3 regions of the Bacillus nitratireducens genome follow, and region 2 is predicted to be linked to each of the others. Evidence: predicted binding sites of a transcription regulator. Region 2 holds the regulator's gene; each other region holds the start of a gene.

Region 1 (10,801 bases), on a different contig from region 2:
GTAACGTATTAGAATTTGGTGTTGGTACTGGCAATTTAACAAATAAATTATTACTTGCTGGTCGTACAGTTTACGGTATAGAACCGTCACGCGAAATGCGCATGATTGCTAAAGAAAAATTGCCGCAAAAATTTTCAATTACAGAAGGTGATTTTCTTTCATTCGAAGTTCCAAATTCAATTGATACCATTGTGAGCACCTATGCATTTCATCATTTAACAGATGAAGAAAAAGACGTAGCGATTGCGAAGTATAGTCAATTGCTAAACAAAGGTGGTAAAATAGTGTTTGCTGATACAATATTTGCAGATCAAGATGCATATGATAAAACTGTTGAAACAGCAAAACAAAGAGGTTTTCATCAGTTAGCAAACGATTTGCAAACAGAATACTATACACGTATTCCTATCATGCAATCTATTTTTGAAAACAATGGCTTCCATGTAACGTTCACGAGATTAAATCATTTCGTTTGGGTAATGGAGGCAACTAAGCAATAGAAAGAGGGATTAGATTGAGAATTGCTGTAATTGGAGCAATGGAAGAAGAAGTACGTATTTTACGTGACAAACTAGAACAAGCAGAAACAGAAACTGTTGCAGGTTGTGAATTTACGAAAGGGCTATTAGCAGGACATGAAGTAATCTTGTTAAAGTCTGGTATTGGTAAAGTAAACGCAGCGATGTCAACGACGATTTTATTAGAAAGATATAAGCCTGAAAAAGTAATTAATACTGGTTCAGCTGGTGGATTCCATCACTCTTTAAATGTTGGAGATGTGGTTATTTCAACAGAAGTTCGTCACCATGACGTAGATGTAACAGCATTTAACTATGAATATGGTCAAGTGCCAGGAATGCCGCCTGGATTTAAAGCTGATGACGCATTAGTTGCATTAGCTGAGAAATGTATGCAGGCAGAAGAAAATATTCAAGTTGTAAAAGGTATGATTGCAACAGGCGATTCATTTATGAGTGATCCGAACCGCGTTGCGGCAATTCGTGATAAATTTGAAGATCTTTATGCAGTAGAAATGGAAGCAGCAGCTGTTGCACAAGTATGCCACCAATATGAAGTTCCGTTTGTTATTATTCGTGCACTTTCTGATATTGCTGGTAAAGAATCAAATGTTTCATTTGATCAATTTTTAGATCAAGCAGCTCTTCATTCTACAAACTTTATCGTAAAAGTACTAGAAGAGTTAAAGTAATGTAACAAAAAGGCAACTGTCTCATATAAAGAAAATACATACAGTTGCCTTTTCTTTATTGGCAAATAAGGGGGAGAACACGATGAATGTATATCGTGGCGTTCATGAATTGATTGGTCATACACCAATTGTAGAAATTACTCGTTTTTCACTTCCAGAAGGAGTCCGTTTATTTGCAAAGCTTGAATTTTACAACCCAGGCGGAAGCGTTAAGGATCGTTTAGGAAGAGAATTAATCGAAGATGCGTTAGAAAAAGGGCTTGTTACCCAGGGCGGAACAATTATTGAACCGACGGCTGGAAATACTGGCATTGGACTGGCACTTGCAGCGTTAGAACATGATTTACGTGTCATCGTTTGTGTACCAGAGAAATTTAGTATTGAAAAGCAAGAATTAATGAAAGCGCTAGGTGCAACGGTTGTGCATACACCGACTGAGCAAGGAATGACCGGCGCAATTGCAAAGGCAAAAGAATTAGTAAAGGAAATACCAAATTCATACTCTCCAAGTCAGTTTGCGAATGAAGCAAACCCTCGTGCTTATTTTAAAACGCTAGGACCTGAACTTTGGTCGGCACTGAATGGAGAGATTAACATATTTGTTGCAGGGGCAGGAACTGGCGGTACGTTTATGGGAACTGCATCTTATTTGAAAGAGAAAAACATTGATATTAAAACGGTTATTGTAGAACCAGAAGGCTCTATTTTAAATGGCGGTAAAGCTGGTTCACATGAAACAGAAGGAATTGGTCTTGAATTCATTCCACCATTTTTAAAAACATCTTATTTTGATGAAATTCATACGATTTCTGATCGACATGCATTTTTACGAGTGAAAGAATTGGCGCAAAAGGAAGGCCTTCTTGTTGGAAGCTCTTCAGGAGCAGCATTTCATGCGAGCTTACTTGAGGCAGAGAAAGCAACACCAGGTACAAATATTGTAACGATTTTTCCTGATAGTAGTGAGCGCTATTTAAGCAAAGACATATACAAAGGATGGGAATAGAAAATGAGAGCAAAGACAAAATTAATTCATGGTATTCGCATAGGAGAACCTTCAACTGGATCTGTAAACGTACCGATCTATCAAACAAGTACGTACAAACAAGAAGCAGTTGGTAAGCATCAAGGATATGAATATTCACGTACAGGCAACCCAACACGTGCAGCTTTAGAAGAAATGATTGCTGTATTAGAAAACGGTCATGCTGGATTTGCATTTGGCTCAGGAATGGCTGCTATTACAGCAACTATTATGCTATTCTCAAAAGGTGACCACGTTATTTTAACAGATGATGTTTATGGCGGAACATACCGCGTGATTACAAAAATACTAAATCGTTTCGGCATTGAGCATACATTTGTAGATACAACAAACCTAGAGGAAGTTGTAGAAGCAATTCGCCCAAATACGAAAGCAATTTATGTAGAAACACCAACGAATCCATTACTAAAAATTACTGATATTAAGAAAATATCTACTCTTGCTAAAGAAAACGATTTATTAACAATTATTGATAACACATTCATGACGCCATATTGGCAGTCGCCAATTTCTTTAGGAGCAGACATTGTACTTCATAGTGCAACGAAATATTTAGGAGGTCATAGTGACGTAGTTGCAGGCCTAGTCGTTGTAAATAGCCCACAACTAGCAGAAGATCTTCATTTCGTGCAAAACTCAACAGGAGGTATTCTTGGACCACAAGATAGCTTCCTACTACTTCGCGGTTTAAAAACGTTAGGAATTCGTATGGAAGAGCATGAAATAAATTCACGCGCAATTGCTGAGTTTTTAAATAACCATCCAAAAGTAAATAAAGTATATTATCCAGGTCTTGAATCACATCAAAATCACGAATTAGCAACAGAACAGGCGAATGGATTTGGTGCAATCATCTCATTTGATGTAGACAGTGAGGAAACGTTAAATAGAGTACTTGAGAAGTTACAGTACTTCACACTTGCTGAAAGTTTAGGAGCAGTAGAAAGTTTAATTTCTATCCCGTCTCAAATGACACATGCATCAATCCCAGCAGATCGCCGTAAAGAATTAGGAATTACAGATACATTAATTCGAATCTCTGTTGGTATTGAAGATGGAGAAGATTTAATTGAAGATTTGGCACAAGCACTAGCATAATAAAAATGCACTGCTAATATAGAGCAGTGCATTTTTATTATGTTAATTTGTGAAATATTTCACAAATTAGACATACACAAATGAAATGATTTCATGTATATTGAATTCATGAAATGTTATTCACGAACAAACTTGTGAAATGTTTCACAAACAATGGGATTCATGTAGGACGGTAACTCTATTTTTTTTCGCTAATCGGGACTTATTATGACCTATAGGGACTTATAAAGACCGTGATAACAGAATAGGAGGAAATTTACATGGTAGTCAAAGAGAAAGTTGTAAATGAAATGCAAGAGGTAAAAGAGATGATTGATACGTTAGTAAATAACGGTCAAGAAGCTTTACAAGCATTAGAAAGTTTTACACAAGAGCAGATTGACAACATTGTTCATGAAATGGCACTAGCAGGTGTTGATCAACATATGCCGCTTGCGAAATTGGCTGTTGAAGAAACGGGCCGTGGTGTCTATGAAGACAAATGTATAAAAAATATTTTTGCCACTGAATATATTTGGCATAGTATAAAGAAAGATAAAACGGTAGGAATTATTCATGAAGATCCTCATGAAGAAGTAATAGAAATTGCAGAACCTGTCGGTGTAGTAGCTGGGGTAACGCCTGTAACGAACCCAACGTCGACAACAATGTTTAAAGCGTTAATCGCGATAAAAACGAGAAATCCAATTATTTTCGCATTTCATCCTTCTGCACAAAATTGTTCCGTTGCAGCGGCGAAAACAGTATATGATGCAGCAGTGAAGGCCGGTGCACCAAAGCATTGTATTCAATGGATTGAAAGACCTTCTGTGGAAGCAACGAAACAATTAATGAACCATGATGGTGTCGCGCTCGTTCTAGCAACTGGAGGGGCTGGTATGGTGAAATCGGCTTATTCTACTGGTAAACCAGCACTTGGTGTAGGTCCTGGTAATGTACCGTGTTATATAGAGAAATCAGCACATGTAAAACGAGCTGTTAATGATTTAATTTTATCGAAAACATTTGATAACGGTATGATTTGTGCATCGGAACAGGCAATCATTATCGATAAAGAAATTTATGATGATGTTAAAACAGAAATGATTGCAAATAATTGTTACTTTGTAACAGAGGAAGAGAGAAAGAAATTAGAAAAGCTTGTTATTAATGAAAATACATGTGCAGTAAATAGTGATATTGTTGGGAAATCAGCACAGTATATTGCTGAATTAGTAGGAATTACTGTACCTGAACATACAAAAATGCTTGTAGCTGAAATTAAAGGTATCGGGGCAGCATATCCACTATCTCGTGAGAAACTGAGCCCAGTGTTAGCTTGTGTAAAAGCAAATTCATTAGAAGAAGGATTTACATATTGCGAAGAAATGTTAGAGCTTGGTGGCCTAGGGCATTCAGCGGTTATCCATTCTACAAATAAAGAAGTACAAAAACAATTTGGGTTACGTATGAAAGCCTGTCGTCTCATTGTAAATGCACCTTCATCACAAGGTGGAATCGGTGATATATATAATGGATTTATTCCATCACTTACGCTTGGTTGTGGCTCCTACGGGAAAAACTCAGTTTCCCAAAACGTAACGGCGACTCATTTATTAAATATAAAAAGGTTGGCAAATAGAAAAAAGAATATGCAGTGGTTCAAATTACCACCCAAAATTTATTTTGAAAAACATGCGACAGCATATTTAGCAAACATGCCTAACATTTCCCGCGCATTTATTGTAACGGATCCAGGGATGGTTGAGCACGGTTATGTAGATACAGTTACACACTATTTACGTAAGCATGCAAATGATGTGAAAGTTGAAGTTTTCTTTGAAGTTGAGCCAGATCCATCAGATGAAACTGTGTTTAAAGGTGCGGAAATGATGAGAAGTTTTAAGCCAGATGTAATTATCGCACTTGGTGGTGGTTCTGCTATGGATGCAGCGAAAGGGATGTGGCTTTTCTATGAGCATCCAGAAACAACATTCTATGGCATTAAACAAAAGTTTTTAGATATAAGAAAACGTACATGTAAATATCCGGAATTAGGAAATAAAGCGCAGTTTGTTGCTATTCCAACAACATCAGGAACAGGGTCAGAAGTGACACCATTTGCGGTTATTACAGATAAGAAAAATAATATAAAGTATCCGCTCGCAGATTATGAATTAACACCAGATGTAGCGATTGTTGATCCGCAATTTGTAATGACAGTACCACCTCATGTAACAGCAGACACTGGTATGGACGTATTAACGCATGCAATCGAGGCGTATGTGTCTGTTCTGGCAAATGACTATACAGATGGATTAGCATTAAAAGCAATTGATCTCGTCTTTAAATATTTACCAAGAGCGTATAAAGACGGAAATGACGCAGAAGCACGAGAAAAAATGCATAACGCTTCCGCAATCGCAGGAATGGCATTTGCAAATGCATTCCTAGGTATTAATCACAGTTTAGCACATAAAATTGGGCCAGAATTCCATATTCCGCATGGGCGTGCGAATGCAATTCTTATGCCGCATGTAGTTCGTTATAATGCTATTAAGCCAAGAAAACACGCATTGTTCCCAAAATATGAGCATTTTGTGGCTGATGAACGCTATGCACATATTGCGAGAATGCTCGGGCTTCCAGCAAGCTCAAAAGCGGAAGGTGTGGAATCACTCGTCCAAGCAATTATTGAGCTTGGAAAAAGCTTAAATATAAATATGAGTATTGCAGGACAAGGAGTTGCTAAAGACCAATTTGAAGAGGTTGTTGCATTATTAGCAGAAAGAGCTTTTGAAGATCAATGTACAACAGCTAATCCAAAATTACCGCTCATTTCAGAGCTGAAAGAAATCTATATGGAAGCATATAAAGGCGTATAATAGATAAAAAAGAGCCGCGAGTAAGCGGCTCTTTTTTACTTTGGAAAACATCTCCCAGATTGGTTCTATTTACTTGTCTTTAAGCTTGATAGAATGTGATAAAGTGAGGATGGGAGTGATAAGCAGATGAAAGAATTACAAGAAAAAATAGCAGATTATACCCGGTTTGCACAAGTACTTTTAGCTATAAGTACATTTTTAATGATCGGTTTATTAATTCCAAGTGGAATTAAAAGTATGGTACAGTCTTTTGTTATGATGGGAAGTATTATTGTATTTTTAGTTCTTTCTTTTTTCTTCTTTAAGCGTGTTAAAGCGATGCGTGACCAATTAGAGGAGAGCGAATATGAAGAAAATTGTTAAATAGGGCGCTACGAAAAGAAGAAATCTTTTTGTAGCGTTTTTTTGTTTTTTGTAGAAAATGTATGCGTTTCATGTTGACAATGATAATCCTTATCAATTAAAGTAGAATAGTAGTCAATGATTATCATTATCAATTAGAGGTGGAAGAATGAAAAAATCTATTACGCTGTTCACAGCGATCTTATCTATTTTTTTCTTGTTAATAGGTTGCAGTGCAAAGGAAAACGAAAAAGCATCTGCAACAAAAACAGAAAAAGGAACAGACAAAATCGAAATTACCGATCTCTCAAAAAGAAAGGTAACATTCAATAAAGTTCCTGAAAGTTTTGCAACGTTGAGTATGGGGGACTTGGATATTATTCACGCTTTAGGTGGGAAAATAGTAGGTCGTCCTGATACAAAATTAACTCTCCCAGAGGAATTAAAGAAAGCACAAGTAATCGGAAATGCACATCAACCGAATTTTGAGCAAATTGCTAGTTTAAAACCGGATGTACTTGTTGCTAATAATGGATTCCAAAAGAACATTCCAACGGTCGAAGGACAAGGAACAAAAGTAATCATTTCTTCAGCCAATTCTGTAAAAGATATTCAAAAGAGTATTGAAATGTATGGAACAGTAATGAAGAAAGAAGATAAAGCAAAAGAACTTAATCAAAAAATTAATGATCAAATGAAGCAATATGAGAAAAAGAGTGACGTTAAAGCATTGCTGGTATATGGAGCACCAGGCACTTATTTAGCAGCGTTACCAACATCTCTGTCAGGTGATATTTTAGAAAAAACGGGCGGTAAAAATATTGCAGCTGGTTTTCCAGAAATGAAAGAATATCCGCAATATGCACAGCTAAGTGTAGAACGCATTATTGAGGCGAACCCAGATGTAATTTATTTAATTACACATGGAGATCCAAATAGTGTGAAAAAAGCATTTGAAGGCGAAATGATGAAAAATGAAGCGTGGAAAAATTTAGATGCAGTCAAACAAAATCGTGTTGTTATTTTGCCGCCAGATTTATTTGGATCAAATCCTGGAACAAAAGTAACAGAAGCAATGGACTTTATGTATAAAAGTATACAAGATGTAAGGAAATGATGAGTATGGAGAGTAGTGAAGCAGTAAGAGAAAAGGAACATCCTTTTGCGAAAAAAAGATGGGTAACAGCAGTTACTTTAGTTGTATTAACGATTCTAGGTCTTTTTTATGGTCTTTTCGCAGGAAGTTTATCCTTTTCTTTAGGAGACATTCTAACAGGGATACAAGATGAAGGTTCGACAGTTCATCGAATTGTATGGGATCTTCGTATACCCAGAGTGCTCGTTGGGTTTATTGTAGGAACATGTTTAGCAGCCTCGGGAGCATTACTGCAAGGGGTTATGAGAAACCCTCTTGCAGACCCTGGCATTATCGGGGTTTCATCCGGAGCAGGTCTTGTAGCAATTGTAATTATGATTCTATTTCCTCAGCATATGGCTTTTTTACCGCTAGGAGCATTTTTAGGTGCGTTCATAACAGCGATGGTTATTTATGCTTTATCATGGCAAAAAGGGGCACCACCTTCAAGAATCGTCTTAGTAGGTGTATCAATCAATGCATTAATTGGTGCAGCAACGTCAGCATTAATGTTATTACATAGTGATAAAGTACAATCTGTGTTACCGTGGTTAGCTGGTGGCATTGGTGGTGTAAGTTGGGCGCATTTAAACATGATTATTTATTATGCAATATTCGCTATTATATTGGCTCTCTTTGGCATTAAGCATATTCGAGTATTAATGCTAGGAGATGAAATGGCAAAATTATTAGGGCATAACGTGGAGAGAAGTCGGTTTTATTTAATAGTAGTAAGTACATTGTTAGCTGGAATTGCGGTTAGTGTTTCCGGACTTATTGGATTTGTCGGTCTTGTTGTACCACATATGTTACGTTTATTAGTTGGAAATGACTATAAATATTTACTGCCATTATCATGCCTTGGCGGAGGGATATTACTTGTTTTCGCGGATGCGATAGCTCGAAGTTGGTTCGATCCAATCGAATTGCCTGTTGGTATTTTATTGTCCTTCTTGGGTGGTCCGTTCTTCTTATATTTAATTCATAGAGGAGGAAAACAACGTGATTTCCGTTAACAAAGTGTTTTACGCACATTCTGAAAGATTTCAAATGCAAAATATGAATGTACATATTAAAGCTGGAGAAATCGTTAGTTTAATCGGTCCGAATGGATCGGGGAAATCTACTTTGCTTCGTTTAATAGCAAGGCTACTTAAACAAAGCGAAGGAGATATCATTTTAGATGGGGAAAATATTCATACGATGAAGAGTGTGGATGTAGCGAAGCAATTAGCGATGTTACCACAAATGCATGATCATCAATTAGATTTAACAGTGAAAGAGTTAATACAGTTCGGAAGAGGCCCCCATAAATCATGGAGTGGTCGCTTAAATGAAGAAGATGAAGAAATTGTTGATTGGGCATTGTCTGTTACAAATCTTGCAGGGTATGAATATCGCCTTTTGCAATCTTTATCAGGAGGAGAAAGACAACGTGCTTGGATTGCGATGACGCTAGCACAACGTACAAATGTCTTATTATTAGATGAACCAACAACCTTTTTGGATATCGTTCACCAGTTGGAAGTAATGGAACTTGTGAAACGATTAAACGAGGAGTTTGGTATGACAATTATAATGGTTTTACATGACATTAACCAAGCGGCTCAATATAGTGATCGTTTACTCGTATTAAAGCGAGGGAAGCTTCAGTATGACGGTATACCAGAAGAAGTGTTATGTCATGAAATGTTCCAACATGTATTTGGCATAGAAGTAGATATTTTTCAAGGAAGCGACAAGCCATTTTTTACACCGAAACGAATTTCTAAAAAAGGAGCAGAGCGATGCAAACAGAAGAACGTATTACCACTGAATTAGTAAGAGAATTTGTTATGGCAGCTCATGGAGATCTAGAAAGGGTACAGGAGCTTTTGTTCGAATCACCTAGCTTACTTCATGCTTCTTATAATTGGGGTGGTTCAGATTGGGAAAGTGCGTTAGGAGCAGCAGCACATGTAGGTCGTAAAGACATTGCTCTTTATTTACTAGAAAAGGGTGCTCGGATGGATATTTTCGCAGCGGCTATGCTTGGAGAGTTAGAAGTCGTACAAGCTATTTTAGTGGCACAACCAGAAGCATTACGTGCATCTGGCCCACATGGTATTTCCCTTCTTCAACATGCTCGAATGGGTGGAGAAAAAGCACAGCGTGTATTTGAGTACTTAACGGTGCTCTCTTAATAACCGTTAAAGTTCTTATGTGCGGTAAACTTTTCACTTTCATATAATTGGAAAGTTTACCGCCCGTTAGAACGGGATAAGTATCTAGTATATTTGAAAATCCTACACCCCCCTCAGTTGTAGTTTTCTTTTTGCTAGTTATGATATGGATGCAGTAGGCACTCTTTTGTCTACTGCTTTTTTTTGATATAATACACCTTTATAAGACTGAATTTTCTTTCTTTTATAAATTAGTTAACATTTATATAGTTTGAAATATATTGATATGTAATAAGGTTCAAAATGATGGGAGTGAGTTAAAAGTGTTCCATACAGATCGCTTACAATTTCGTAAATATACAAGGGATGATTTATCGTTTTATGCGTCTTTATGGGGGAATGAGAAGGTAATGCGCTATATTGGAAATGGGACGTTAAAAACATATATGCAATGTAAAAAAAGTTTGGAGGAGTGGGTGCTTCCGAATTATAAAAATGGTCTTGGTTTATTTGTAATGATTGAAAAGGAAACAGGGATACGAATTGGTCATGCAGGGCTTGTCAAGCAGAAGGTAGATGGAAAAGAGGAAATTGAGATTGGCTATTGGCTACTTCCTAAGTACTGGGGGAAAGGGTATGCGAAAGAGGCAGCGGCGGCATTTCGAGACTATGGTTTTCAAGCATTACAAATGAATAAATTAATTTCACTTATTAATCCGAACCACCCAGCTTCAATATTTGTAGCTAGAAAAACAGGACTTAGCTATGAAAAAACAACTGCATTTCATGGGATTGATGTCTTAGTTTATTCTATTAAGAGAGTTGGATGAAAAAGTTCAATTTTTTAAAGGTAAAATATACTTTTTGAAGAATGGTATATAAAAATAAAAGGAGGGATTACGTGTATATTTATCATAATGGACTAATTATTCGTGAAGGAACGAA
Region 2 (10,801 bases):
GTGCCTGCTTCGTTTTATATAAAACTTTACCGCTCTCGTCAGTGACCAATACTTTTAAAGCTCTAGATCCTCGTTCTAAATTTTGATTCTCTATTTCAATCATACTTGATATAGCTTCTAATTTATTTTCATGAACTGAACTATTTGCCACACTTTGAGCTTGTTGGTTAATTTGCTCCATACCAGCCCGATAATCGATTGTCGCCTGCCGATTCGCATTCTCAAAAAACGGTGCTGCTGCTTTCGCTGACAAAATCCCTAACAACGCACAAGCAGTAAACGCAGTAATAAGTTGAATTCGTATACTCCGTTTCACACTTTTCACTATCTTTCCAATTAATTCTCGAATTTTCCTAACATAAGTAAATGGATTAAATATCTTTTTCAATCTTATACCCCACTCCCCATACTGTTTTTATATATATTGGCTTCCTTGGATTCTCTTCAACCTTTTCACGCACTTTCCGAATATGAACCATTACCGTGTTATCCGACTGGAAAGATCTTTCGTTCCAAACCTTTTCATAAATTTGTTCCGCGCTAAAGACCATCCCCGGATTACGCGCTAGCAATTCTAAAATCGAAAATTCCCTCGGGGTCAGTTTCACTTCTTCCCCATCCACAATAACTGTATGGGTTGAAATATTTATCTTCATCTCTCCAATTTCTAACTCGTCCTCATTTTGAATAGCAAAACCATTCATTTTTATATAACGACGTAGCTGGGACTTAATTCTCGCGATTAACTCTAACGGATTAAATGGTTTCGTTACGTAATCATCCGCACCTGTTGTTAATCCTAAAATTTTATCCATATCTTGCGTTTTTGCCGAAAGCATAATAATTGGCATTTCTTTCGATTCTCTTACTTTCATACACATATGAATACCATCTATTTTCGGCATCATAATATCTAATACGACTAAGTGCACTTCATTTTCTTCTAATAGACGCAATCCTTCTTCTCCGTCTCCCGCTTGCAGTACTTTATATCCTTCATTCTTTAAATAGATTGTAATTAAATTTCGAATTTCTTTTTCATCATCTACGACAAGTATTGTTTCGTGCGCCACAATATCTCCTCCATCACTTTTTTAATCCCTAACTTCTATTATAGGAAAACTTCTGAAGAAAAACGCTCGGAAATCCTTAAGATTTTCTGAAGACGCAAAAAAGGCCTAGACTCCCCTTAAGTCTAGACCTTTCAAAAAACCCCTTTTATTTACGAACGTAGATGAAATATAGTACGAATAAAACTCCCATAACATACATAACTGGATGAATCTCTTTCCGACGGCCACTTACAACCATTGTAATTGGATAGAAGATAAATCCAATTGCAATTCCTGTTGCGATACTATACGTAAGTGGCATTGAAATGATAGTAAAGAATGCTGGTACTGCAATCTCGAATTTCTTCCAATCAATTTCTCCTAAAGATGAAACCATCAAGATTCCTACAATAATTAATGCTGGCGCTGTTACAGCTGGTGTCACAACACTTAATAGCGGCGAGAAGAATAGTGCCAGTAAGAAGAACCCTGCTGTTACAACTGCTGTAAATCCAGAACGTCCACCCGCTGCTACCCCTGCAGAAGATTCAATATAAGACGTTGTTGTTGATGTACCTAAGATCGCACCGATTACAGTTGCAATCGCATCTGCAAATAGTGCTTTTCCTGCACGTGGTAATTTATTGTTCTTCATTAATCCCGCTTGATTCGCAACCGCCACGAGCGTACCTGCTGTATCAAAGAAATCGATAAAGAAGAACGTTATAATAACAATACCCATTTCAACAGTGAAAATGTCTCCAAAGTGAGTTAACGCCATACCGAACGTTGGTTCTAGACTCGGTATTGCTCCCACTACAGCTTTCGGTGTATCAATTAATCCAGTCGCTACTCCTAAGATCGCCGTAAGAATCATACCGTAGAAAACTGCACCATTTATTTTTTTAATCATGAAAATGATTGTAGTAACAACTCCGAAGATTGCTAGTAACGTTGTGCCCTTTGTTAAGTCCCCCAACCCAACAAGAACAGCATCATTTTTCACGATAATTCCGGCATTTTGGAATCCAAGGAATGCAATGAACAATCCGATACCTGCCGCTACTGCAAACTTTAACTCTGATGGAATTGCATTAATGATTTTTTCACGAATACCTGAAGCAGTAAGAATAATAAAGATAATACCTGACATTAACGTTCCAGCAATTGCTGTCTGCCACGGAATACCCATCGTTAACACTGCCGTATAAGCAAAGAACGCGTTAATTCCCATACCTGGCGCTAAAGCAATCGGATACTTCGCGAATATCCCCATAATTAACGAACCAATCGCCGCAGCTAATGCTGTAGCAACGAATACTGCACCTGGATCCATTCCTGTACCTGCCGGTAATCCTTTAACATTTCCAAGTGACAGCGTAGCAGGATTGACAAATAGTACGTAAGCCATAGATAGAAATGTCGTTAAACCTGCTATGAACTCAGTCTTATAATTTGTGCCGAGTTCATCAAACTGAAAATAGCGTTTCATCTTACGTTTCCCCCGTTATATGATTACTCGCCGTATTTCCCCTAGCCCTCTTTTATCTATAAAAATAAAAAAGGCTTCCATTGCATATACATGGAAGCGTTCTATAAACAAAGACAAGTTTCCCCTCATCTTTATCAAAACGCCTCGTAGTCAAGCCATTTACGGTAGCTAGGTAGAAACTTTCGGGCCATATCCCCGATATTATACGACGGCATAATATTCATTTTTCGTTTGAATTACATACTCATATTAACTCGAGGAGGTGGTTTTGTCAATTTAAAAACGAACATTTTTATAAACTTTTATAATTTCGTTCGTATTAAGGGGTGAAAACAAAAAGATCCATCTATACACGAACGATAGATGGATCTTTTTTATTACAATACTATTCCCACTCAATAGTTGCTGGTGGCTTACTTGTTATATCATACACGATACGGTTAACGTGTTTTACTTCGTTTACGATACGTACAGAGATTTTCTCTAATACGTCCCAAGGGATACGTGCCCAGTCAGCTGTCATACCATCGATAGATGTTACTGCGCGGATACCTACTGTGTAATCGTAAGTACGCTCGTCACCCATAACACCTACACTACGCATACCAGGAAGCGCAGTGAAGTATTGCCAAACTTCGCGGTCTAATCCTGCTTTTATAATTTCTTCACGTAAAATCGCATCAGATTCACGAACGATTTCTAATTTCTCTTCTGTGATTTCACCTAATACACGAATACCAAGTCCTGGACCTGGGAATGGTTGACGCCATACGATTTCATCGGGAATTCCTAGTTCTGATCCTAATACACGTACTTCATCTTTAAATAACGTGTTTAAAGGCTCAATTAATTTGAACTGCATGTCTTCTGGAAGACCACCAACATTATGGTGAGATTTAATTGTTTGTGCAGTTGCAGTACCACTCTCAACGATATCTGTATAAAGTGTACCTTGTGCTAAGAAGTCCATTCCTTGTAATTTAGAAGCTTCATCATCAAATACGTAAATGAATTCATTACCGATGATTTTACGTTTTTGCTCTGGATCTTCTACACCTTTTAACTTGTTCATGAAGCGCTCTTTCGCATCCACTTTAATAACGTTCATATGGAAGCCCTCGCTAAATGTTTTCATAACACCTTCTGCTTCATCTTTACGAAGTAAACCATGGTCCACGAAAATACATGTTAATTGGTCACCAATCGCCTTATGAATTAATACTGCTACAACAGAAGAATCTACACCGCCGCTAAGTGCGCATAGTACTTTTTTGTCTCCAACAGTTTCACGGATCTTCTCTAATTCTACTTCGATAAAGTTCTCCATGTTCCATCCTTCAGAACAACCACATGCGCCGAATACGAAGTTTTTAATTAAATCGTTACCGTGTTCAGAGTGACGTACTTCTGGGTGGAATTGTACACCGTATAGGTTTTGCTCTTCATTGCTCATACCAGCAATTGGACAAGACTCACTTGTTGCGTCTACTACGAATCCTTCAGGTAAACCAGTTACTAAGTCACCATGACTCATCCATACAACTTGCTCTTCTGGAAGGTTCGCATATAATTTTGATTCGTTCTCTACTTTAAGAACAGCTTTTCCGTACTCACGGTGGTTTGCACGTTCTACTTTACCACCGAAGTGTTGTGTCATAAGCTGCATACCGTAACAAATACCGAAGATCGGTAATCCTAGTTCAAAGATTTTTTCATCACAATGTAATGCGCCTTCACCGTATACACTATTTGGTCCACCAGAGAAGATAATCCCTTTTGGATTCATTGCCTTAATTTCTTCTGCAGTAATTGTATGTGGATGAAGTTCACTGTATACACCGAACTCACGAATTCGACGTGCTATTAACTGATTGTACTGACTCCCAAAATCTAAAACGATAATTGTATCATGCTGCTTCTTCAAAATAATCACCCCAACGTTAGTTCTCGTATATAAATATTTTCACCAATTTGGCGAAAAGCATTACCAATATAATAAAAAAAGCCAGTCCTCCGCCTCTAGTCTCATAACAAAGAAAAGGCAGGGGTCTGGCTTTATAAAGAAAGATAGTCTTCCGCTCTTTATAAATATAAGACGCACTGCCTTCATAGTCAGGTTGTTTACGGTAACCCGGTAGAGACTCTCAAACCATATCATCGAGGATATATGAAGGATTGTTTTATATTATCTTCCTAGATTCTAACAATGAAGTATCAGTATGGTCAAGAGAGAAAGCGACAAAATTCTACAGAAATTAATTTCCTTTTCTCAAAAACACAAAAAAACATCCACTTCTATAAAGAAGTGGATGTTTTCGGGGCGAACGGAATTACATCATTCCGCCCATACCGCCCATGCCCATGCCGCCCATGTCAGGCATTGCTGGTGCATTTGGTTCTGGCTTGTCAGCAACTACAGCTTCAGTTGTTAAGAACATCGCTGCAACAGATGCTGCGTTTTGAAGTGCAGAGCGAGTTACTTTAGCTGGATCTACGATACCAGTTTCAAGCATGTTAACCCACTCGCCAGTAGCTGCGTTGAAACCAACGCCTACTTTTTCGCCTTTTAGACGCTCTACAACTACAGATCCTTCTAGACCAGCGTTGATTGCGATTTGACGAACTGGCTCTTCTAATGCACGAAGTACGATGTTGATACCCGTTGCTTCGTCGCCTTCAGCTACGATAGAAGCTACTTTTGTGTATACGTTCATAAGTGAAGTACCACCACCTGCAACGATACCTTCTTCTACTGCTGCACGAGTTGAGTTAAGTGCATCTTCAATGCGAAGTTTGCGCTCTTTTAACTCAGTTTCAGTTGCTGCACCTACTTTAATTACTGCTACGCCGCCAGCAAGTTTTGCAAGACGCTCTTGTAATTTTTCACGATCGAATTCAGAAGTAGTTTCTTCTAATTGCGCACGGATTTGGCCAATGCGAGCTTCGATTTGTTGTGAATTTCCGATACCTTCAACTACAGTTGTGTTTTCTTTCGTTACAACGATTTTACCAGCGCGTCCTAAAGATTCAACTGTAGCAGATTTTAAGTCACGACCTAATTCTTCAGTGATTACTTCGCCACCAGTTAAGATTGCGATATCTTCTAGCATTGCTTTACGACGGTCACCAAATCCAGGAGCTTTAACAGCTACTACATTGAATGTACCACGAAGTTTGTTCACTACTAATGTAGCTAAAGCTTCGCCTTCTACATCTTCAGCAATGATAAGAAGTGGTTTACCTTGTTGTACCACTTGCTCTAATACTGGTAAGATTTCTTGGATGTTAGAAATCTTCTTATCAGTAATTAAGATGTATGGGTTATCAAGAACTGCTTCCATTTTGTCAGAATCAGTAATCATGTAAGGAGATGCATATCCACGATCAAATTGCATACCTTCTACTACATCTAATTCTGTTGTGAATCCTTTAGACTCTTCTAAAGTAATAACACCGTCGTTACCAACGCGCTCCATTGCTTCAGCGATTAATTGACCTACTTCTTCGTCAGCTGCAGAAATAGCAGCTACTTGTGCGATAGAAGATTTACCTTCGATTGGTTTAGAAATCGCTTTTAATTCTTCAATTGCAGCAGTAACAGCTTTTTCGATACCTTTACGAAGACCCATTGGGTTAGCACCAGCTGTTACGTTTTTTAAACCTTCACGAATCATAGCTTGCGCCAATACAGTTGCAGTTGTCGTTCCGTCACCAGCTACATCGTTTGTTTTGCTAGCAACTTCTGCTACTAATTTCGCACCCATGTTTTCGAATGCATCTTCTAATTCGATTTCTTTTGCGATTGTTACACCGTCATTTGTAATAAGTGGTGAACCGAATTTTTTCTCAAGTACAACGTTACGACCTTTTGGTCCAAGCGTTACTTTTACTGCGTTTGCAAGAGTGTCGACACCGCGAAGCATCGAACGACGTGCTTCTTCACTAAATTTAATATCTTTTGCCATAATAATTGACCCCCTTGGATTTTTAAAATGTATATAATTAACCGATAATTGCTAAAATGTCACTTTCACGTAAAATCAAGTAGTCTGTACCTTCGTATTTCACTTCAGTACCTGCATATTTTGAGAAGATGATAAGATCACCTGCTGCTACCTCTAAAGCAACACGCTCACCATTTTCAAGCACTCGGCCTGTACCTACTGCAATAACTTTACCCTCTTGTGGTTTTTCTTTTGCAGTGTCTGGTAATACAATACCACTTGCTGTTTTTTCTTCTGCTTGAACAAGTTCAATTACAACGCGATCACCTAATGGCTTTAGCATGAACAATAACCTCCTCATTTTGTTATGTAAATTTTATTTATTAGCACTCAAGTCACACGAGTGCTAACACACTTCTAATAATAAATAATCTCAATTTCTTTTGCAAGTAAAAAAATCATAATTTTTTCGCAAATTACTTTATACACTTTCCTATATAGCATTACTTCTTCTACTGCCTTTACCATATGAATCGTTGTTCCCACTTCTTGTATGTTACAATATGAAAGACACCCTAAGTTGTTTTCGCTAAATGCACAACTTTTTCCTGTCTCCTATTTTATTTTCAAATACTTATTTACAAAAAAAATATAATTCAAATGAAAGTTTATATCGTAGGTAGCATATTTACATGTTATCCTACCTTATCTCATACACTAGCGTTAGAAAGGATGGTTAAACCATTTGAAAAAACAATATTGGTGGATTATCGTTACATACATTTTAATGCAGTTATCAGGCATTGCCGGGTTACCGCTTCTCCTGAAAACTGGACTATACGATAATAGGGGATTTACTAGAGAGGAAAAAATTCAGCTCATAACTGGTCATTGGGCTATCATTAGCTTTTTCATTGCATTATGCGTTGTACTTTGGTTACTCAGAACAGACATTCGTGACAGGCATTTAGATAAAATACGCTCTACTGTTCCAGCTACAGTTGGATGGATTTTTATCGGATTTTTCTTAGCACTATTTTCACAAAGTATTGCCGGTATGATCGAAATGCGATTATTAGGGATTACACCTGGCTCTGAAAATACAGAAAGACTTATGGACATCGCAAGAACGACACCTTGGTTCCTTATCGTCATATCTATAATAGGACCTATTTTGGAAGAAATCGTATTTAGAAAAATTTTATTCGGTACACTTTATAAGAAGTTTAACTTCTTTATTGCTGCTATCATTAGTTCACTTGTATTCGCGGCGATTCATTTTGATTTTACTCACTTATTGGTATACACTTCTATGGGGCTCGTATTCGCCTTTTTATATGTAAAAACGAAGCGGATTATCGTCCCTATTGCAGCCCATGTTGCAATGAATACATTAGTTGCAGTTGCTCAAGTTTTAGTAAGCAATGAACAAATTCAAGAAATGATTAAAGAAGCTGAAAAAATGCAAGGCTTTATCGGAGGATTTTTTGTATGAGAAACTCACCATTGTTCATGGCTGCATTGTACTTTCTTCTTGGATGTATTTTTACACGTTTCGCCATTACGAACGTAACAGATACAATCTGGAATATGTGGACAATACTATTTGCAGTTATGGCAACAATTGATTTTAATTTGGCACTTCGCCTTATCTTAGTTAAATTCACAAAGAAAAAACAATAATAAAACGCAGAGGTCGCTTCCTCTGCGTTTTATTGTGGATAATTCTTCAAAAAGTAAACCAGTGTTTGTAACTCTACAGCTAAATCAATATGATGAATCCTTATATTCTCTGACACATTTAAGCGTGCTGGTGTGAAATTTAAAATACCATGCACGTTCGTTTCTGCCAATCTATCTGCCACAGATTGTGCTACTGTAGCGGGTACTGTTAATATTGCCACTTGTATATCAGTTGATAAACGTTCTTCTAGTTCATCCAAATGATATACAGGAATGCCTCCGATTTCTGTTCCAACTTTCTCTTCACTAACGTCAAACGCCATTTCAATTTTTGTATTATTGTTTTTCGTGAAATTATAATGTAAGAAAGCGGTCCCTAAATTACCTACTCCAATAAGTGCTACACGTGTTATATCATCTTGGTCGAGTGTTTCACGGAAAAATGATAATAAATAATTTACGTTATATCCATAACCTTTTTTCCCTAACGCTCCAAAATATGAAAAATCTCTTCGAATAGTTGCGGAATCAACCTTTACCGCTTCACTCAATTCGGCTGATGAAACACGTTGCTTACCAGAAAGAGATAAGTTTTGGATAAATCGATAGTATAGAGGCAATCGTTTGGCAGTGGCCTGTGGAATTTTTTGCTGATCCATATAACCTCTCCTCTCTTCCTATCTTTATTCATATACTTGAATCAAATACAGAAGTTTAGTACTCATGAATTTCCTTGTATAATAAAGAGAAGAAGTATTCTCTCTTTATTTTAAACTATACACTATTTTTAGTATGATTGAGAAATATAAACATGGCAAAGTTAAGAAATTATTTGAGGTGAAAACATTGATTTTATTACAAGTAAACGCGCTTTCGAAATTATACGGTGCAGAAACGATTCTTGCAAACATAAAATTGGAAGTACAAACGAAAGATCGTATTGCATTAGTCGGACGAAATGGAGCCGGAAAATCTACATTATTAAAAATAATAGCTGGTGAGTTATCTCATGATGGTGGTGAAATTATAAAACCGAAAGATGTCTCAATGGGGTATTTAGCTCAAAATACCGGATTAGAAACGTCTTTAACAATTTGGGATGAAATGTTAACCGTCTTTACACACTTACAGCAAATGGAGACAAAACTTCGAAGGCTAGAGCAAGAGATGGGCAAAGAAGAAAACTTTTCAAATGCGGCTATATACGAGAAATTATTAGCTGATTATGACCAATTACAATTAGATTATAAAGATCAAGGTGGCTATCAGTACGAAGCGGATATCCGCTCGATTTTAAGCGGTCTTGGCTTTCCAGTTGAGATGCACCAGACAACAATTTCTACATTAAGTGGTGGGCAAAAAACACGATTAGCTCTTGGTAAATTATTATTAACTAAACCAGACTTACTTATTTTAGACGAGCCTACAAACCATTTGGACATTGAAACATTAACTTGGCTTGAACAATATTTACAAGGTTATCCTGGCGCGATTTTAATCGTTTCTCATGACCGTTATTTCTTAGATAAGCTTGTTACACAAGTATATGAAATTTCGAATAAAGAAAGCAGACGATTTGTTGGTAACTACAGTAAATATTTAGACTTAAAATCAGCACTATACGAGCAAGAGATGAAACGTTATGAAAAGCAACAAGATGAAATCGCTAAACTTGAAGACTTTGTGCAAAAAAATATAGCTCGTGCATCTACAACAAAGCGTGCTCAAAGTCGCCGTAAACAATTAGACAGAATGGAATTATTAACTAGACCATTGGGCGATTCTAAGTCAGCTTCCTTCCACTTTGATATTGAAAAACAAAGCGGAAATGATGTTTTACAAGTGAAAGATGCAACTATTGGATATGATGAAGATCCGATTATTGAACATGTAACTATGCGCCTAACTCGTGGGGATAGTGTTGCTTTAGTTGGACCGAACGGAATTGGGAAATCCACATTATTAAAATCACTTGTGAATAAGTTACCTCTGCTAAATGGTGATGTTTCTTTCGGATCCAATGTATCTGTTGGTTATTATGATCAAGAACAAGCTAACTTAACATCTTCTAAGCGAGTTTTAAATGAACTATGGGATGAATATCCTCTGCAACCTGAAAAAGAAATTCGCACTATACTAGGCAACTTTTTATTCACAGGGGATGATGTACTAAAACCAGTATCTTCTCTTAGTGGGGGACAAAAAGCTCGATTAGCTCTTGCAAAGCTTATGATGCAGAAATCAAATTTATTAATTCTCGATGAGCCAACGAACCATCTTGATTTAAATAGTAAAGAAATTTTGGAGAATGCTTTAATTGATTACCCAGGAACACTTCTATTCGTCTCACATGACCGTTACTTTATTAATCGTGTAACGACGACCGTTATTGAGTTATCAACAGAAGGTGCACAAGAATATTTAGGCGATTACGATTACTACGTTGAAAAGAAAAATGAAATGATTGAACGTGCAGAATTTGAACAACAAGAACAGCAAGAAAATCAGGCACCTGTTCAAAAAAATGTAGCGCAAGAAAAATTAAATTATCTCGAAGAAAAAGAGCGTAAACAATTAGAGCGTCAACGTACTCGGAAAATTGAGGAGCTAGAACAAAACATCGTAGAATT
Region 3 (10,801 bases), on a different contig from region 2:
GGAAAGCAGATGTATTTGTTGCGCCTACTAATTATGATGAGATTCAAGAAGTGATAAAGTATGCTAACCAATATAATATTCCAGTTACGTTTTTAGGAAACGGATCGAATGTTATTATTAAAGACGGTGGTCTTCGCGGGATCACAGTAAGTTTAATTCATATTACAAGTGTTACTGTAACAGGAACGACGATTGTAGCACAGTGTGGTGCAGCAATTATTGATGTATCACGTATTGCATTAGATCATAATTTAACGGGTCTTGAGTTTGCTTGTGGTATTCCAGGTTCAGTTGGCGGAGCGCTATATATGAATGCTGGTGCTTACGGCGGTGAAGTCTCGTTTGTATTAACAGAAGCTGTCGTAATGACAGGTGATGGAGAGCTACGTACTTTAACGAAAGAAGCATTTGAATTTGGATATCGTAAGAGTGTATTTGCGAACAACCATTACATTATTCTTGAAGCGAGATTTGAACTTGAAGAAGGTGTGCGTGAAGAAATTAAAGAAAAAATGGATGATTTAACGTTTAAGCGTGAATCAAAACAACCGTTAGAATATCCTTCATGTGGTAGTGTATTTAAGCGTCCACCAAATAATTTTGCAGGTAAGCTTATTCAAGACTCGGGACTGCAAGGTAAGCGAATTGGCGGAGTGGAAGTTTCTTTAAAACACGCTGGATTTATGGTGAATGTTGATAACGGAACGGCACAAGATTATATCGATTTAATTCATTTCGTACAAAAAACTGTTGAAGAGAAATTCGGTGTGAAATTAGAGCGAGAAGTAAGGATTATTGGAGAAGATCTACAATAGTCTTTGAATAAAAAGCGTATAAAGTATGAATTATTTCGAAATAATATTTGGGTATTGTTGACATTTTGTTTTCAATTCAATATAATGGCTAATAATTTAACAAATAATATACGTTGAAAGAGCCCAGTAGCAGTTTGTCACTGTTATTAAAGAGAGCTAGGGGTTGCTGGAACCTAGCACAAACAAACTTGTGAATTACACTCTGGAGTATCTTAGGTAATGCTAAGCGGATTGGCAATCGATATTCTTGCTAAGAGTGGTATGAGTAGCTATGCTATTTATGCAAACTGGGTGGTAACACGGTGAATAATCGTCCCTATGTCATAGACATAGGGACTTTTTGTTTTTCAAAAAATAAAGGGGATGACAAAAGATGAATATCATTGATGAATTAGAATGGCGCGGCGCCATTAATCAACAAACGGACGAAGAAGGCTTACGTAAGCTGGTAGAAGAGAAAAAGATTTCACTATACTGCGGAGTGGATCCGACTGGTGATAGTATGCATATCGGACATTTGATTCCATTTATGATGATGAAGAGATTCCAATTAGCTGGTCATCATCCTGTTATTTTAATTGGCGGGGCAACAGGAACAATTGGTGACCCGAGTGGACGTCAATCAGAGCGTCAACTGCAAACGTTAGAAGTAGTCCAGCATAATGTGGATGCGTTAACAGCACAAATGAAAAAGCTATTTGATTTTGGCGGCAATAGCGAAGTGAAGATGGTAAATAACTATGACTGGACACATGAGATAAACATCATCGAATTTTTACGTGATTACGGCAAAAACTTTAGCATAAATAGCATGTTAGCAAAAGATATTGTAGCAAGTCGTTTGGACACTGGAATTTCTTTCACAGAGTTCACGTACCAAATCTTGCAAGCGATGGATTTCCATCATTTATACACAAAAGAAGATGTTCAACTGCAAATTGGTGGTAGTGACCAGTGGGGAAATATTACAAGTGGTTTAGATTTAATTCGTAAGTTAGAAGGTCATGAAGCGAAAGTATTTGGATTAACGATTCCATTATTATTAAAATCAGATGGTACGAAGTTTGGTAAATCAGCAGGTGGTGCGGTTTGGCTTGATCCGGAAAAAACAACACCGTTTGAATTTTACCAGTTCTGGGTGAATACAGATGACCGTGATGTAATTAAATACTTGAAATACTTTACGTTCTTACAGAAAGAGCGAATTGATGAATTGGCAGCGAAGGTAGAAACTGAGCCGCATAAACGTGAAGCGCAAAAAGTATTAGCGGAAGAAATGACGAAATTCGTTCACGGAGAAGAGGCATTTTTGCAAGCTGTGAAAATTACAGCAGCGTTATTTAGTGGAGATATTAAATCGTTAACAGCTGATGAAATTGAGCAAGGCTTTAAAGAGATGCCGACATTTGAGTCTTCAAAAGAGAAGAAAAATATCGTAGAGTGGCTAGTTGATTTAGGGATTGAGCCATCTAGAAGACAAGCACGTGAAGACATTAATAATGGAGCTATATCTATGAATGGTGAAAAAGTAACGGATGTAGCTACGGATGTTACTGTAGAAAATTCATTTGATGGACGATTTATTATTATTCGTAAAGGGAAGAAAAACTACAGCTTAGTGAAATTGGGAGAATAGTTTTTGTGAAAGAGTGGAAGTAGGGAAGATATCTACTCCCGCTTTTTTCATATACACAATTTTGACATAAAAGAGTCAGTATATTTTGATAATTAAAGAGGGTTATATGATTCTGCTGCCGAATAAATAAAGTAGAGAAAATTACGGATAAAAATAGCCCGAACCATGCAGGGCATGATTCGGGCTTATATTCAGATTAGTAAGCTAAGCTGAATAGACCTTTAATGTGTGATAAGTAACGAACGTTACTTGCTTCTTTCATTAATGATGCTGGTAGACCTTTAAGCGGAGTATTGCTTGCTCCGATTGTAGCAACAGCATCTTTACGTCCTAGACTAGCAAGTGTTCCAGAGTTTACAGGTGCGAACTCTTCGAATGCTTTGCCTTCTAGTGCTGCGTATAAGTTGTATCCAATTAACTCACCCATTTGCCAAGCGATCTGTGCAGTTGGTGGGTATGGACGACCGTCTTCAGCAAAGACAACAGCGCTGTCTCCAGCAACGAATACGTCTTTGTGAGAAGTAGATTGTAGGTGTGCATCAACTGTTGCACGGCCACGGTTTACTTCAAGACCTGATTCACCGATTAATGGGTTACCTTGTACGCCGCCTGTCCAAACGAATGTGTTAGCAACAAGTTTTTGACCGTCTTTTAAGTCGATTTCATTGCCAGCAACGTTTGTTACAGGAAGACCTGTTAAGAATGTAACACCGCGTGCTTCTAGGCTAGTAGTTGCACGTTCGATTAAGTGGTCTGGTAATACTGGAAGGATTTTTGGACCTGCTTCAACAAGAAGAAGTTTAACTTCTTTTGGATTTACGCCGTGGCTTTTTGCAAGTTTAGGCATAATGTCAGCAAGCTCACCAACTAGCTCAACGCCAGTTAATCCGCCACCACCGATTACGATTGTAGCGTCAGCTTCGTTTTTCGTTTTAGCGTATTCACGAATACGGTCTTCAACGTGTTTGTAGATTTTGTTTGCATCAGCAGCAGATTTTAATACCATGCTGTTTTCTTCTAGTCCTGGAATACCGAAGTAAGCAGTTTTACTTCCTAAAGCAACTACAAGTGCATCGTAAGATAAAGTAGTGCCACCAGCTAGTTTAATTTCTTTGCTATCAACTGAGAATGACTCAACTGTTGCGATTTTAAGATCGATATCTTTACCTTTGAAAAGCTTTGTAAGTGGCATTGCAATTGCTTGCTCAGCAACGTTACCAGCTGCAAGGCGGTGTAGTTCAGTGATGATTTGGTGTGTTGGGTATTGGTTAATCACTGTAACTTGTGCTTCTGATTTGCTGTAATATTTACGTACGTTTAAAGCGGCAAGAAGACCGCCATAACCAGCGCCTAAGATGACAATTTGTTTTGACATAGTATGATATCCCCCGTCTTTACTAATTGTTGTTATAAGTTAACTTATTTATTGTTACGTTCTGCACTAATTTGAAGATATGCGTTCACAAAGCGGAACATTTTTTGCGCTTGTGGGTCTTTTAATAATTTTAATAGACCGAACAGGCCGATAACTTCGTTGCTTTCGTCAGCACGATCTTTCGCTTCGATTGCAGTAGCAGCCATGCTTTTCACTGTATCTTTTACAGGTTCTACAAGCTCTGTGATTGCACCAACAGTGTCGCTTTTTAATACTTCATCAGTAGCAACAGTTTGAGCGAAGTCATAAGACTTAGTTAAAATATTAACAAGCTCAGTTAATTTTGGAAGCTGTTCTACTAGTGTAGTTAATGATTCTTGTACCTCAGGTTTTAACAACTGATCAAGTACATCAAGTTGTCCTTGGCTAGCAGAAATTTGTACAGTTTCTTGTTCTGGCTTTGTTTGAGTCATAGTTTCTGGCATCTCCAATTCTCCTTTACGATAGCAATACTCTTATTTTTGATAGGTAAGATAGTAAACGTTTGCGAAACTTTATACAAAGTTTCACAAAGCACAATAAAATGCCTTTAAATTTATGCCAGCAAGTAAGCTGAAATCATAAATCCAAAACCATATTGTCCTACCTATTATTTATGAACTGTCCGATACATGGCTTGTCCGCATAATGGAAAGTTCCTTTATCGGAAAGTGTATATAATATATATCCTATATTATATACTATATACACCTATGTTAACATAAAAATGATTCCTAATTATTTGATATTAAGCGTATAACGTAGTACTGACAAGGCGTGAAAGCGCATAAATTATTTTGTTAAGGTTAGAAATGTACGTATATATAAATAAAAAAAGGAAAAAATGGACAAATTTATGTTCATTTTTTTCTTTTTTTATTGTTCACCTTCTGTAATTAGCATCGATGTGTTACCGCTTTTTTCAAGGTGGCATTCGCCCCAAGTACAAAGAGAGTCAAGAATGGATTCTAAAGACCAACCGTAGTCTGTAAGAGAATATTCTACTTTCGGTGGTACTTGATTGTATACCTTTCTTTGAATAACTCCGTCTTCTTCTAATTCGCGTAATTGCTGTGTTAACATCTTTTGTGTAATACCAGGCATGAGACGTTTTAATTCACTCGTTCTCTTTGTACCTTTCGTTAAGTGGCAAAGAATAACGACTTTCCATTTTCCGCCGATAACCTCTAAAGTCGCTTCAACGGGAATATTATATTTCTTCATATAAAAATCTCCTTTGATGAATGTAGATTTCAGTTCTCCAACAAAAGAAGCCAAATAATTTAAATGTTACTAAAAAGTACCTATAGCACTTTAAAGTACGTACTTTTTATCATGTTGAATATGTTCCATAATAGCATACGTAAGAGGGAAATGAGTAGTACGGTACCAAAAAGTGCCTATGTTACTTTTTGGTACCTATCGTACTTTAAAGTGCGTTCTTCAAAAAAAGAGTGAAGCCATTCATAATAGCATATATCAGCAGTAAAGTTATGTTTGTAGAAGATAAAAAGGCCTTTTTATCACACTATTATGATTGGATTTCTCGCATTAAGGAGGAGTTCAATTGAATTCATATACAGTATCATCTTCGGAAGTTCAGACGAATCGAAGAAGTATGTTTGCGTTATTAGCACTAGCAATTAGTGCATTTGGAATTGGTACAACCGAGTTTATTAGCGTCGGATTATTACCATCTATTTCAGAAGATTTACATGTTTCCGTTACAACAGCGGGTTTAACGGTTTCTTTATATGCATTAGGGGTAGCATTCGGTGCTCCTGTCTTAACTTCGCTAACAGCTAGTATGTCGCGAAAGACATTATTAATGTGGATTATGATTATTTTCATTATTGGTAATGGGATTGCAGCAGTAGCAACAAGTTTTACTGTGTTACTTATCGCTAGGGTTGTATCTGCTTTCGCACATGGCGTTTTTATGTCAATCGGATCTACAATTGCGGCCGCACTTGTACCAGAGAATAAACGAGCTAGTGCAATTGCCTTTATGTTTACTGGTTTAACGGTTGCGACGATTACAGGTGTACCGATTGGAACGTTCATTGGTCAACAGTTTGGCTGGAGAGCTTCCTTTATGGTAATTGTTGCGATTGGAATTGTTGCTTTCATCGCCAATAGTATGCTGATTCCGTCTAACTTGAAAAAAGGTACATCCGTATCATTTCGTGATCAATTTAAACTGATTACGAACGGAAGGTTATTACTTGTTTTCATTATTACTGCATTAGGATACGGGGGAACATTCGTAACATTTACGTATTTATCTCCGTTATTACAAGAAGTAACAGGATTTAAAGCAAGTACCGTTACAATTATTTTGTTAGTGTACGGAATCGCAATTGCGATTGGGAATATGGTCGGCGGAAAATTATCAAATCATAATCCGATTCGAGCGTTATTTTACATGTTCTTTATTCAAGCGATTGTATTATTCGTTTTAACATTTACAGCACCTTTTAAAGTTGCTGGGTTAATCACAATTATTTTGATGGGACTATTCGCATTTATGAATGTTCCAGGGCTACAAGTGTATGTCGTTATATTAGCTGAGCGCTTCGTTCCTAGCGCTGTCGATGTTGCATCAGCAATGAATATTGCAGCATTTAACGCAGGAATTGCTCTTGGTGCTTACTTAGGCGGTATTGTAACGAACTCGTTAGGATTAATTCATACAGCTTGGGTAGGCGGCATTATGGTAGCGGGGGCTGTTATTTTAACAGCGTGGAGTATGACATTAGAAAAAAGAGATCAAGTGAAATAAGGGAGAGAAAATATAATGAAAAATTTACAAAGTAAAACAACATTGCATAACGGTGTAGAAATGCCTTGGTTCGGTTTAGGTGTATTTAAAGTAGAAGATGGACCAGAACTTGTAGAAGCTGTGAAATCGGCAATTAAAGCAGGATACCGCAGTATCGATACAGCTGCGATTTATGGAAATGAAAAAGCAGTAGGAGAAGGCATTCGCGCTGGTATAAAAGAAGCGGGGATTTCTCGAGAAGATTTATTTATTACTTCAAAAGTGTGGAATTCGGATCAAGGATACGAAACAACGCTTGCTGCATATGAAGAAAGTTTAAAGAAGTTAGAACTAGACTATTTAGATTTATATCTTGTTCATTGGCCTGTAGAAGGGAAATACAAAGATACGTGGAGAGCGTTAGAAACACTTTATAAAGAAGACCGCGTACGTGCAATTGGCGTGAGTAACTTCCAAATCCATCATATGAAGGATGTACTAGAAGGCGCAGAGATTAAACCGATGATTAATCAAGTAGAATATCACCCACGTTTAACACAAAAAGAATTACAAGCTTTCTGTAAAGAGCAAGGAATCCAAATGGGAGCATGGTCGCCACTTATGCAAGGTCAGTTATTAGATAATGAAACATTACAAGAAGTTGCTGATAAGTACGGTAAAACAACAGCGCAAATCATTTTACGTTGGGATCTTCAAAATGAAGTTGTAACAATTCCAAAGTCAACGAAAGAACATCGTATTATTGCTAATGCAAGTATATTTGATTTTGAACTAACAAAAGAAGACATGGAAAAGATTGATTCTTTAAATCAAAACCACCGCGTTGGTCCAGATCCTGATAACTTTGATTTCTAAACCTATAGTGGAAGAAAGGGTGCAAATAGTTTGCACTCTTTTTTGTTTTGCTTATGCATAAAAAAAGTTTCTAACTAAATAATAAACAGTATTAAATTTGTTATTTTATAAGGGGTTGTAAAAATGAATATAAAACGATCGTTCAAGCTAATGGCCGCTTTTTTGAGTGTTTTATTTGTATTTGCGAACTTATTATTTCCACTTCAAAAAGCATTCGCGGAAGTTATGGATCATACAAAGTATGAAATGGATTGGAGTTATAGTAGGTCAAAGAAGAAACCAATTCGAACAGAGCTTATTAAAACGGCAGATGGTAAAATTGCCTTTTGCTTAAATGTAGATTTGAAATCTCCAAGCGGTCAAGATTTACCGGAAATGGGGAAAGTGGATATTAATGTGTATCGTGTACTATTAAATGGATATCCACAAAAGAGCCCACAAGAATTAGGTGTTTCTGATTGGAGAGAAGCGCATTATGCAACGCAGCTTGCGGTGTGGAATGCTTTAAAACAAATTGATATTAACGATTTAGATTTCCGTAATAAAAATGTAGAAAAAGTAACGAAAGATATCGTTGCAAAAGCAAGCGCTAGTGAGGAACTACAAGAAATTACGATGAGTGTAGTACCATCAGAAGAACAACAAGCAGTATTGAAAAATGATTTCTTTGAAACAGGATTATATACAGTAGAAACAAACGCGAAAAGTGGAACGTATAAAGTGCAAGCAACAGGTGCACCAGAAGGCGCGAAGTTCGTAAATGAAAAAGGCGAAGCAAAAACTGAATTTAATGTAGGAGAAAAATTCCGCATTTTAATTCCGAAACAAACACCAGCGGGTGGATTTAGCTTTAAAGTATCAGGAAATTTAACGAAATTACAAGGAATTGCTCATAAAGGAACACCAACGATTCAAAATGCGGTTGTGTTACTTGAGCGTAGTGAAGAAAAAACAAGTCCAGAGTTGGCGGTAAGTTGGAAAAAAGCAAATGGTCATGATAATAAACCAAATAAACCCTATACACCAAATGAACCACATAAACCGAATCAATATAACAGATGATAAAAAAAGCTCGTAAACATTATGTTTACGAGCTTTTTCTATTACTCAGCTTCAGAAACAACTGTGAAGCGTTCATTTACGTGTTTTGGATTTTCAATTTCATCAAGTGCTGCTACCGCGAAGTCTTCGTAACTTACGTAGCTATCACCTTTTGAGTTAACAAGAAGATTGTCTTTGCCACCTGTATAAGAGCCAGTGCGTTTTCCTAATGCGAATAGTGCAGAAGGGCTGATAAATGTCCAAGTGATATCGTTTGTTTGTTGCAAGATTTCTAAGTTTTTACCTTGGTTTTGAGCAGTTGCAAGGTATTCATTTGGGAAACCTGGTGTATCAAATACACGTGTTGTTTTTTCTGCGTCTACAAATAAGCTACCAGCGCCGCCAACAACAAGTAATTTTGTATTAGGTGCACCTTTCATAGCTTCAATTAGTACGTTTCCTGCATCTACGTGAAGGTGTTCTTGTCCTGCTGGAGCACCGAATGCATTTACAACTACGTCAAATGCTTGTAGGTCATTAGATGTAAGAGAGAATACATCTTTCTCTAAAACCTTTACGTTTTCTTCTGTAATTTTTGCAGCGTTTCTTACGATTGCAGTTACGTCATGTCCGCGATCTAATGCTTCTTTTAAAATACGACTTCCTGCTTTACCAGTTGCTCCGATGATTCCGATTTTCATAATAAATCCCTCCAAAGTGTTTTGTTAAAGTGTATATCTGAAAGTAAATGAATACATTGTAATTAGGTTTGTTACAACCTGGTGTAATCATTATAGTTACAGGTTGATGTTTTTGTCAATGGGGTTGTTTGTAGATATATTTTTTGTTTTAGTATGCACAGTTAGAGGAGGGAGAGTCATAAAAAGATTATTACTTTGTAAACCTCTAACATTTGGAAATCGTGAATTGTCGAAAAATGTTGATTTTTAAATGTTTTTTAAATATAATTCGTTTTATGGAGAAAAGGAGGGGGTTAATTGTATGAATATTTTAGAGCAATTTGTTTCATCAACGAATACAATTCTTTGGTCATATATTCTTATTGCAATGTTAATTGGTTTAGGTCTTTATTTTTCTATTAAATTGAAATTCGTACAAATTACTCATTTAGGGGAAATGGTTCGACTAATGAGTGATGGATTAACTGGAAAGACGCGTAAAAAAGGTAGTGTATCTTCTTTCCAAGCGTTTTGTATGAGTTCAGCAGCTCGTATTGGAATCGGGAACTTAGCGGGCGTAGCGTTAGCTATTTCTATGGGAGGACCTGGAGCTGTATTTTGGATGTGGGTTATTGCGATTGTCGGAGCGTCTTCAAGTTTCGTAGAAAGTACGCTTGCGCAAATTTATAAAATAAAAGATGGCAGTGGCTTCCGTGGTGGTCCTGCTTATTATATGGAAAAAGGTTTAAATAAACGCTGGATGGGGATTTGGTTCTCTATTCTAATTACAATTAGTTACGGTTTAATTTTTAACTCTGTACAAGCGAATACAGTTACTTTAGCATTTAAAAATGCATTTGGTATTGAGCGTTACATTGTTGGGATTGTATTAGCTGCATTAGTGGCAGTTATTATTTTTGGCGGTGTGAAAAGTATTGCGCGTATGTCGGAAATGATCGTTCCACCAATGGCACTTATTTATATTGCAGTAGCTATTTTCGTTGTTATTAAAAATTATTATTTAATACCGGACATGTTTACAGAGATCTTTAAAGGTGCATTTGGTTTAGATTCAGCTGTAGGTGGCGGTATTGGTGCTGCGATGAAATATGGTATTCAGCGTGGATTATTTGCGAACGAAGCAGGTATGGGTAGTGCGCCAAACGCGGCAGCAACAGCGGATGTAACGCATCCAGCTAAACAAGGATTTATTCAAACAATTGGTGTTTTAGTAGATACATTTTTAGTATGTACATCAACAGCGTTTATCGTACTATGTTCTGGTGCATATAAAGCAACAAATTTAGAAGGTATTGAATTAACGCAAGTGGCGTTAAGTTCACAAATCGGTTCGTGGGCAAGTAGCTTCTTAGCGATTATTATTTTCTTATTTGCGTTTAGTTCGCTTCTAGGAAATTACTATTATGGTGAGACGAATATTGAATTCATTAAACAAAGTAAAACTTGGTTAACAATTTACCGTATTGCGGTAGTTGCAATGGTATTATTCGGTTCTGTTGCGACACTTCAAGTTGTATGGAATATGGCAGATTTATTTATGGGACTAATGGTAATCAC

What was found. The regulator Rex, encoded in region 2, represses fermentation and respiration genes when NADH is low (regulators of the CRP and FNR family bind a similar motif). The targets are predictions, from matches to a motif close to TTGTGAAATATTTCACAA.
Region 1: adhE (bifunctional acetaldehyde-CoA/alcohol dehydrogenase) is a predicted target of Rex. The motif match lies at 3,401-3,418, and genes of this name have one in related genera.
Region 3: Q3V31_RS21070 (DUF1641 domain-containing protein) is a predicted target of Rex. The motif match lies at 4,371-4,388, and genes of this name have one in related genera.

The regions. Positions count from the first base shown of each region.
Region 1 is NZ_JAUMJO010000003.1:503,046-513,846, forward strand. Features, by position in the region: gene Q3V31_RS14530 (class I SAM-dependent DNA methyltransferase) at 1-500, shown strand, start outside; gene mtnN (5'-methylthioadenosine/S-adenosylhomocysteine nucleosidase) at 515-1,210, shown strand; gene Q3V31_RS14540 (O-acetylserine dependent cystathionine beta-synthase) at 1,293-2,216, shown strand; gene Q3V31_RS14545 (bifunctional cystathionine gamma-lyase/homocysteine desulfhydrase) at 2,220-3,353, shown strand; gene adhE (bifunctional acetaldehyde-CoA/alcohol dehydrogenase) at 3,614-6,217, shown strand; gene Q3V31_RS14555 (YrhC family protein) at 6,344-6,580, shown strand; gene Q3V31_RS14560 (helical backbone metal receptor) at 6,729-7,676, shown strand; gene Q3V31_RS14565 (FecCD family ABC transporter permease) at 7,682-8,710, shown strand; gene Q3V31_RS14570 (ABC transporter ATP-binding protein) at 8,697-9,515, shown strand; gene Q3V31_RS14575 (ankyrin repeat domain-containing protein) at 9,482-9,877, shown strand; gene Q3V31_RS14580 (GNAT family N-acetyltransferase) at 10,138-10,686, shown strand; gene Q3V31_RS14585 (GNAT family N-acetyltransferase) at 10,758-10,801, shown strand, end outside.
Region 2 is NZ_JAUMJO010000023.1:1,456-12,256, forward strand. Features, by position in the region: gene Q3V31_RS30105 (sensor histidine kinase) at 1-388, opposite strand, end outside; gene Q3V31_RS30110 (response regulator transcription factor) at 372-1,073, opposite strand; gene Q3V31_RS30115 (NCS2 family permease) at 1,219-2,544, opposite strand; purine riboswitch at 2,672-2,773, opposite strand; gene guaA (glutamine-hydrolyzing GMP synthase) at 2,930-4,468, opposite strand; purine riboswitch at 4,634-4,735, opposite strand; gene groL (chaperonin GroEL) at 4,875-6,509, opposite strand; gene groES (co-chaperone GroES) at 6,547-6,831, opposite strand; gene Q3V31_RS30135 (CPBP family intramembrane glutamic endopeptidase) at 7,234-7,983, shown strand; gene Q3V31_RS30140 (YdiK family protein) at 7,980-8,171, shown strand; gene Q3V31_RS30145 (redox-sensing transcriptional repressor Rex) at 8,201-8,830, opposite strand; gene Q3V31_RS30150 (ABC-F family ATP-binding cassette domain-containing protein) at 9,018-10,801, shown strand, end outside.
Region 3 is NZ_JAUMJO010000005.1:442,968-453,768, forward strand. Features, by position in the region: gene murB (UDP-N-acetylmuramate dehydrogenase) at 1-815, shown strand, start outside; T-box leader at 920-1,136, shown strand; gene tyrS (tyrosine--tRNA ligase) at 1,189-2,451, shown strand; gene Q3V31_RS21065 (NAD(P)/FAD-dependent oxidoreductase) at 2,648-3,826, opposite strand; gene Q3V31_RS21070 (DUF1641 domain-containing protein) at 3,871-4,311, opposite strand; gene Q3V31_RS21075 (winged helix-turn-helix transcriptional regulator) at 4,742-5,089, opposite strand; gene Q3V31_RS21080 (MFS transporter) at 5,484-6,647, shown strand; gene Q3V31_RS21085 (aldo/keto reductase) at 6,663-7,502, shown strand; gene Q3V31_RS21090 (thioester domain-containing protein) at 7,626-8,564, shown strand; gene Q3V31_RS21095 (NAD(P)-dependent oxidoreductase) at 8,606-9,244, opposite strand; gene Q3V31_RS21100 (alanine/glycine:cation symporter family protein) at 9,546-10,801, shown strand, end outside.